DNA from 2 places in the Tomitella fengzijianii genome. Region 2 is predicted to be linked to the other one. Evidence: riboswitches for the same ligand, from Rfam matches in the RefSeq annotation. Region 2 holds a riboswitch; the other holds the start of a gene.

Region 1 (4,156 bases), 1.6 Mb from region 2:
GCGGCCACCCTGATAGTCTCCTCCGGGTCCTTCGGACGGGGCAGGCGCATGTGTCGACGGCGCCATGCGCAGCCGAGTCGGCATCGAGAGAATCGGGGGCATGGGTCGGATGGCGCAGTCTGCGTCCCGCGGTTGCGGGACGGCGGGGCCGGAAACCGGCCGCATCCGCCGTGCGCTGGCGGCGGCGGCCCCGTGGGCGTGGCCGCTGCTGGCGCTGTCGGTCCTGGTCCGCGTGGGGGCCACGCTCTCGGGCGGCTCGCTGGGGCGGCTTCTGGACCTGCATGTCTACGTCGACGGCGCGGCGACCACCTTCTCCGGCAACCTGTACGGCTTCGTCCTCCAGGACGGCGCCGACGGCGCGGCACTGCCGTTCACCTATCCGCCGTTCGCGGCAGTGCTGTTCTATCCGCTGCACCTGATCCCGTTCACAGTGCTCGGCGTGGCCTGGCAGGTGCTGTCCGTAGCCGCGTTGTACGCCGTGGTCCGCATCGCGCTGCGGATGGCGCTGGGCGACGGTGCGGACGCTCCGCACATCCGCACGGCGGCGGTGCTGTGGACGCTGATCGGCATGTGGCTCGAGCCGATGCGGGTGACCATCAACTTCGGTCAGATCAACATCTTCCTGGTGCTGCTGGTGATGGTGGCGGTGCAGTCGCGCAGGTCGTGGTGCGCGGGCCTGCTGGTCGGCATCGCGGCGGGGATCAAGCTCACGCCGGCCGTGACGGGCCTGTACTTTCTCGCGCGGCGACGCTGGGCCGCGGCGGCCTGGTCGGCGGTGGCGTTCGCGGCGACGGTGGCGGTCAGCTTCGCGCTGATCGGCGACGAGACGCGCCGGTACTTCGAGGACCTGCTGGGCGACGCCGACAGGATCGGCCCGGTGGGCGCTCCCATCAACCAGTCGCTGCGCGGCGCGCTGAGCCGCATCGCGGGCCACGACCTCGGCGACCATTGGATCGTCGTCGGCGCGATCGTGGTGTTCGCGGTGTTGTGCTTCGTGGCCTGGCGGGCGCTCGGCCGGGACGACCGCCTGGGCACGCTGATCCTCGTACAGCTGCTGGGACTGCTGGCCTCGCCCATCTCCTGGAACCACCACTGGGTCTGGGTGCTGCCGCTGATCATCTGGCTGGTCCACGGATCCGTCTCCAGTCTCCCGGGCGCCCGTGTCCTCGCGGTCGTATGGACGGCGGTGATGCTCGTGGGGGTGTCGTCGGTCCTGCTCAATCCGCGGACGGCGGCGGGCGAGGTGATCGGCGGGTCGGCCGCGGAGGTGGTGCTGGGAACCGTCGACGTGGCCCTGACCGTCGTCACCGTCGCCTGGGCCGCCTGGGCTGCTCGGCGCAGGCGGGTCAGCCCGGCGCCAGCCGACTGATCTCGCCCGCCAGCGCCACGTCCTTGTCCGTGACGGCGCCGTCGGAATGCGTGGAGCAACGGAACGTGATCGTCCGCCATCGGATATCGATGTCCGGGTGGTGATCGACGCTCTCCGCGTGTTCCGCGACCCGGCGCACCCACTCGATCCCGTCCGGGAAGGTCGGGGCCTTCTTCTCCAGGACGAGTGCTGGCGGGCCCGGGTCGTAGGTCCAGCCGGGCAGGTCCTGCAACGCGGACGCGACGGCGTCCGCGGTCATTGCGGTACTCATGCCATCGATGCTCCGCGCGTCCAGCCGATGCCGCCACCCCGCCGCCCTGCGGACGGCCGATAGGATGCACGGTGCAAGGCCGGGGTGCCCGCTGCGGGGCCAGGAGACCGCAGGGCTGAGAACACACCCGAAGAACCTGATCCGGATCATGCCGGCGCGAGGGAGCCAGATGGATATTCATGCGATCACGAAGTCCCGGGTGGGCCGGTCGGCCCGGCGGGCGGGCCGGCCGCTGGCGGCGTTGGCGATGGTGGTGACGCTGGCCGCGGCGGCGGGGTGTTCGCTCTCCGGCGGCGGGTCGGACGGCGCCGACGTTCCGCTGGTGCTGGTCACCCACGATTCCTTCTCCCTCTCGGACGGCGTGCTCGACGGCTTCACCGAGCAGACCGGCGTGGCGGTGGAGGTACGCAGCAGCGGCGACGCGGGCAAACTCGCCAGCGAGCTCGTCCTCACCAAGGACGACCCGCTGGGCGACGTCGCCTTCGGGATCGACAACACCTTCGCCTCCCGGGTGATCGGTCAGGGTGTGTTCGCGCCGTACGTGTCGCCGGCGGCGCAGGGCGGTGCGCAGGACTACGCCGTGCCCGGCTCGGACGAACTCACCGCCGTCGACTACGGCGACGTGTGCCTCAACATCGACACGGGCTGGTTCGATCGGCACGGGGTCGCCCCGCCTGCGACGATCACGGACCTGACCAGGCCGGAATACCGGGACCTGACCGTGGTGGAGAACCCGGCGACCTCGTCGCCCGGCCTGGCGTTCCTGCTGGCCACGATCGTCACGCAGAACGGCGGCCCGGGGCGGCCCGATGCTCCGGCGCAGGCCGAGGGCTGGCAGGACTACTGGCGCGCGCTGCGCGACAACGGCGTCAAAGTCGTCGACGGCTGGACCCAGGCATACACCGTCGAGTTCTCGGGGTCGAGCGGCCATGGGCCGCGGCCCATCGTCGTCTCCTACGCGTCCTCGCCGCCGGTGGAGGCCGGGGCCGACGGGTCGGCGCCGGACACGCGGGCGGTGGTGGACAGTTGCTTCCGGCAGGTCGAGTACGCGGGCGTGCTCAGTGGCACCGACCGCCCGGATGCGGCCCGTGAGCTGGTCGACTTCCTGCTGTCTCCGGCGGTCCAGCAGGACCTTCCCGGCCAGATGTACGTGTTCCCCGTGCAGCGCGACACGCCGCTTCCGCAGGTGTTCGCCGAGTACGCCGCCCAGCCCGCCCACCCCCTGTCGATGGATCCGGCCCGGATCGGCGAGAACCGTGACGCCTGGATCCGGCAGTGGCGGGACATAGTCCTGGGGTGAGTGCGGATCCAGGGGCCGAGCGGCGCCGCGGCATGAGCCGTCCGGCGGGGTCCGGCGGTGCCCGGTGGCGCGTGTCCTGGCCGCTGGTCCTCGGCGCGGTCCCCGTCGGGTTCACCGCCGTGTTCTTCGCGTGGCCGGTCGTGGCCATCGTGCACCGCGGCCTCGTCGACGACGCCGGCCGTTTCGACCCGGCCGCGATCCTGGGGCTGTGGTGGACGCCAGAGGTGGGCCGGCTCGTGGCGTTCACGCTGGGTCAGGCGGCGGCGTCGACAGCGCTCACTCTGGCACTGGGCCTGCCGGTGGCATGGCTTCTGGCCCGCGTGCGCCTGCCCGGCAAGATGCTGGTGCGCGTGGTCGTGACGGTGCCATTCGTCCTGCCGACGGTCGTCGTCGGCGTCGCATTCCGGATGCTGCTGGGCGAAGGGCACCTGCTGGGGTGGACGGGGCTCGACGGCACCGTATGGGCGATCATCCTGGCGCACGCGTTCTTCAACATCGCGATCGTGGCGCGCACGGTCGGCGGCGTGTGGGCGCGGATGGACCCGCGCCCCGAGCAGGCCGCGCGGGCTCTCGGGGCGGGACCGGTCCGCGCCTTCGCGACGGTGACCGCGCCGCGGCTGCTGCCCGCCGTGGCCTCCGCATCGGCGGTGGTGTTCCTGTTCTGCGCCACCAGCTTCGGGGTGGTCCTGGTGCTGGGCGGAACGCGGTTCCGCACCTTGGAGACGGAGATCTACCTGCAGACCGTGCAGGTGTTCGACCTCAGGATGGCGGCGGCGTTGTCCATCCTGCAGCTTCTGGCGGTGACAGCGGCGCTCGCCGTGGCGGCACTCGCCCGCCGGGGAGCGCGCGGCACCACGTCCGCGCCCGCGGCGTCGCCCGTGGCGCGTCCCGCACGGGGGCTGCGGCGCCTCGCGGCCGCGGCGGCGCTGGCGATCGTGTTGGTCGTGCTGGTCATCCCGCCCGCGAGCCTGGTGGTGCGGTCGCTGCGCGTCGACGGCGGGTGGAGCCTGCACGCCTACCGGATCCTCGGCACCGAGGTCGCCGGCATCCGTCCCCTCGACGCGGTCGCCACCTCGCTGCGCACGGCCTTCGACGCGGCGCTGCTGGCGCTCGCGCTGGGCCTGCTCGCCGCGGTGGCGCTGAACCGGGGCCGCGGACGGGGCAAGGAACTGGCGGACGGTTTCATGATGCTGCCCCTGGGCGTGAGCGCGGTGAC
Region 2 (4,156 bases):
TGAAATCGGCGGTGCCGCCCAGAGTGCGAACCCCGCCCTCAGCAGCGCCCGTCCGGCGCCGGCGACGACGCCTGCGCCCAGAACCGCTTGGGCACCCGACCGGCCCGGTACGCCAGGCGGCCCGCGCGCACCCCCGCCGCCATGGCCGACGCCATCATCTCCGGGTCGTCCGCGCGGGTGACGGCGGTGGCGAGAAGCACCGCGTCGCAGCCGAGCTCCATCGCCCGCGCCGCGTCGCTCGCCGTGCCGATACCGGCGTCGAGTATCACCGGCACGCCCGCCTGACCCACGATCATCTCGATGTTGTGCGGGTTCGAGATGCCCAGCCCAGTGCCGATGGGCGCGCCCAGCGGCATCACGGCCGCGCAGCCGGCGTCCTCGAGGCGGCGGGCCAGCACCGGGTCGTCGTTGGTGTAGGGCAGGACGACGAACCCGTCGTCCACCAGTTGCTCTGCGGCGGAAACCAGCTCGATCGCGTCCGGCAGCAGAGTGCGCTCGTCGGCGATCACCTCCAGCTTGACCCAATCGGTGCCCAGCGCCTCCCGGGCCAGGCGCGCCGTCAGCACCGCCTCGTCCGCGCCGCGGCTGCCCGCGGTGTTCGGCAGCAGCGCTATGCCCAAGCGCCGCAGCAGCTCCAGCACGCCGCTCCCCGCCTGCGCATCCACGCGCCGCATCGCCACCGTCGTCAGCGCCGTGCCCGACGCCACCAGCGCGCGCTCCAGCAGCTGCTGGTTGGCCGCGCCGCCGGTCCCCATGATCAGGCGCGACGGCAGCTCCCGGCCGGCGATCACCAGCGGATCGGCACCCGCATCCGCGCGCGGACCGACGGCCGCCACGCTAGCCACCCTGCACCGCCGTGAGCACCTCGAAGCCGTCGCCATCGCCCACCGGCGCGTCCCAGCCGGACTTGGGCACCACGATCCCGTCGCGCGCCACCGCCACCCCGGAGTCCGGCAGCCCCAGCCGGTCCAGCAGCTGCGCGACCGTGCACGGCCGCGCCACCTCGTGCGCGTCGCCGTTGACCTTCACCTGCATCTACGCCTCCTTCGTAAGCACACCGCCGGCCCGTCGTGGAATCGCCGACCGGTTCATCCCGCTTCCGCAGCGCCGTACCGCCGCGACCCGTCCCGCCCGAAACCTTCCTGCCCGAAACGCTGCGGTCCCAGCCCGTCCGCCTCCGCCAGCGTCGTGCCCGCGAGCTCCGCCAGGACGGCGTCGACGGTCACCGCGGTGAGCAGCACGCCGTTGCGGCCGTGCCCGGCGGCGGCGATGACCCGGGGCCCCCGGCCTCCGCCCGCCGACGCGTCGCCCGCGTCCTCCACCGGGCCGATGACGGGCAAGTTGTCCGGCGTCATCGGACGCAGCCCCGCCATCGCGTCCACCAGCTCGTACTCGGCGATCGACGGCAGCACGACCTGTGCGTCCGCGATGAGGTCGCGCACGCCGCCCACGGTGACGGCGCGGTCCTCGCCGTGCTCGTACATCGTCGCGCCCACCACCAGCCCGTCCGCGCGCGGCACCAGGTACACGTGGCGCCCGTGCACGCTCGCCCGCACCGTGCACGCCGGCGGCGGCGGAACCGAAGCCGGCCGGCGGAGTCGCAGGATCTCGCCCTTGACCGGCCGCACGGGAAGACCGGGCAGCAGCGAGGGCACGTGCGCCCCGGCGGTCACCACCAGATGCTCGGCGGCCGAGTCGGATATCGCCGCGCACCGCGACGCCACCGGGACCGCGCCGGCGTCCACGGCCGCGGTCCGCAACGCGCGGAGCAGGGCGCGATTGTCCACCGCGAACTCCCCGGGCAGCCACTGCCCGCCGCGCAGGTTCCGGGCCAGCCCCCGGTGGCGCTCGCGGACCTGCGCGCGCGTGAGCGACGCCCTCGGCACACCCGCCCCGTCGAGCCAGGCGCCCACGCCCCGCAGCTCGTCCGCGTCGGCGCCGTCCGCCCCCACCATCAGCGTGCCGCGCGCGGTGACGACGTCGACGCCGGTCTCCTCGTGCAGCGTCCGCGCCAGCGCGGGCCACCGGCTCAGTGACGCCGCGCCCAGCTCCAGCACGCGCTCCTCGCCCGGCCTGCCCTCGCTGTAGGGGGCGAGCATGCCGCCCGCGGCCCACGACGCCCCCGTCTGCGGCGCGCCGGGCTCCAGGAGCGGGTCGATCAGACGTACCGCATACCCCGCCCGGGCCGCGCGCCACGCGATGGCCGAGCCGACGATGCCGGCGCCGACGACGTCGACGCGGTCACCGCCTGCGCACCGGGGTGCCGAAACCATGGTCATCCACCTTCCCGCGCCGGCATGATCCGGATCAGGTCCGACGGTCAGGGCGCGCGCGCCCTCTCTCAGCCCCACGATCCCAGGGACTCCCGTGTGTGCCACCACCGTAACCGCTACGGTCGGAGCCATGAACGCAGCGCCCGGCCACCCGCGGTCCCGCCACCCCCGCGATCAGCTGGACCGGGCCCGCCTGTACCTGTGCACCGACGCCCGCCGCGACACGGGCGACCTCGACGAGTTCGCGGACGCCGCCCTGCGCGGGGGCGTGGACGTGATCCAGTTGCGCGACAAGGGCTCGGCGGGCGAGGACGCGCACGGGCCGCTCGAGGCGCGCGAAGAACTCGCCGCGCTCGCGGTCCTGCGCGCGGCCACCCGGCGCCACGGCGCGCTGCTGGCCGTCAACGACCGCGCCGACATCGCCCTCGCCGCCGGAGCCGACGTGCTGCACCTGGGCCAGGACGACCTCCCCGTCCCCCACGCCCGCCGCGTGGTGGGCGACAGGATGCTGATCGGCCGCTCCACGCACGACGCCGCGCAGGCCCATGCGGCCGGCGCCGCCCCCGGCGTCGACTACTTCTGCGTGGGCCCGTGCTGGCCGACGCCCACCAAGCCCGGCCGCGCCGCCCCGGGGCTCGACCTGGTGCGCACGGCCGCCGCCGAGGGCGCGCCCAAACCGTGGTTCGCGATCGGCGGCATCGACGGCACGCGGGTGGCCCAGGTGCGCGAGGCCGGGGCGCAGCGCATCGTCGTCGTCCGCGCCATCACCGCGGCCACCGACCCCGAGTCGGCGGCCCGCGAGCTGCGTTCGGCGCTCCCGTGACCGCATGCCAGGGGATGGACGCCGGCCGCGCGTGGTGCCACCGCCACGGCGCCGTCTCCCACCGGGTGCCGGTCGACGGCGGCGTGTTGCACGCCGTCGAGATACCCGTCCCGGACGCCGAGGGCACGCCGGTGGTTTTCTGCCACGGGTTCCCAGGATCCTGGTTCAGCTGGCGCGAGCAGCTGCCCGCGCTCGCCGCGCAGGGGCGCCGCGCCATAGCGCTGGACATGCGAGGATACGGCGCGTCGCTTCGTCCCGCCGACGTCGCCGCCTACGACCGCCGCACCACCGTGGCGGACATGGCGGCCGTGCTGGACACGCTGGGCATCGGCCGGGCCGTGTTCTCCGGCCACGACTTCGGCGCCGCACTGGCCTGGGACCTGCCGCTGTGGCTGCCGGACCGCGTGGCCGGTCTGGCGCAGCTGGCGGTGCCGCGGCTCCCGCGCTCGCCGATGCGCCCGTCGGAGGCGTTCGCGATGCTCGCCGAGCAGCACTTCTTCCACCAGCACTACTTCCAGACGCCCGGGGTCGCCGAGGCCGAGCTCGACGCCGCGCCCGCGGACTTCCTGCACCGGCTGATGTACGCGCTGTCCGGCCAGGGCGACTACTACGCCTGCTGGCGCCGGCCCAGCACCTCCGATGACGGCACCGTCACCGGCTACATCGAGTCGCTGCCGGAGGCGCCCGCGCTCCCGTGGCCGTGGCTGTCCGCCGACGAGTTCGCCTACTACGTGGACGAGTTCACGCGCTCCGGGTTCACCGGCGGGCTCAACTGGTATCGGGCGCAAGACTCCGCGTGGGAGCAGAACGCGCCCTTCACCGACGCGCGCGTGACGGTGCCGACCGCCTTCATCGCCGGCGCGGACGACCCGGTGCTCACCATGCTGGGCGCCAAATGCCTGGAGAAGATGGCCGCCACGGTGCCCGGGCTCGTCGTGCAGGAGATCCTGCCCGGCGCCGGGCACTTCGTGCAGATGGAGGCGGCCGGAGAGGTCAACCGCATCCTCGACGGGTTCCTGCGCGAGCACGTGGCGTAGACCGGAGCCGGTGCCGCCGGTGC

What was found. A riboswitch is a leader RNA that binds a small molecule or an ion and turns the genes downstream of it on or off. The one in region 2 is predicted to bind thiamine pyrophosphate.
Region 1: another riboswitch for thiamine pyrophosphate. It lies ahead of FO059_RS07570 (thiamine ABC transporter substrate-binding protein); the one in region 2 lies ahead of thiO (glycine oxidase ThiO).

Annotation. Positions count from the first base shown of each region.
Region 1 covers NZ_CP041765.1:1,655,814-1,659,969, forward strand. Annotated here, with positions in the region: gene FO059_RS07560 (mannosyltransferase) at 101-1,369, shown strand; gene FO059_RS07565 (4a-hydroxytetrahydrobiopterin dehydratase) at 1,347-1,640, opposite strand; TPP riboswitch at 1,711-1,821, shown strand; gene FO059_RS07570 (thiamine ABC transporter substrate-binding protein) at 1,810-2,940, shown strand; gene FO059_RS07575 (ABC transporter permease) at 2,937-4,156, shown strand, end outside.
Region 2 covers NZ_CP041765.1:3,278,069-3,282,224, forward strand. Annotated here, with positions in the region: gene thiG (thiazole synthase) at 39-755, opposite strand; gene thiS (sulfur carrier protein ThiS) at 838-1,035, opposite strand; gene thiO (glycine oxidase ThiO) at 1,089-2,273, opposite strand; TPP riboswitch at 2,267-2,379, opposite strand; gene thiE (thiamine phosphate synthase) at 2,404-3,096, shown strand; gene FO059_RS14975 (alpha/beta fold hydrolase) at 3,111-4,133, shown strand.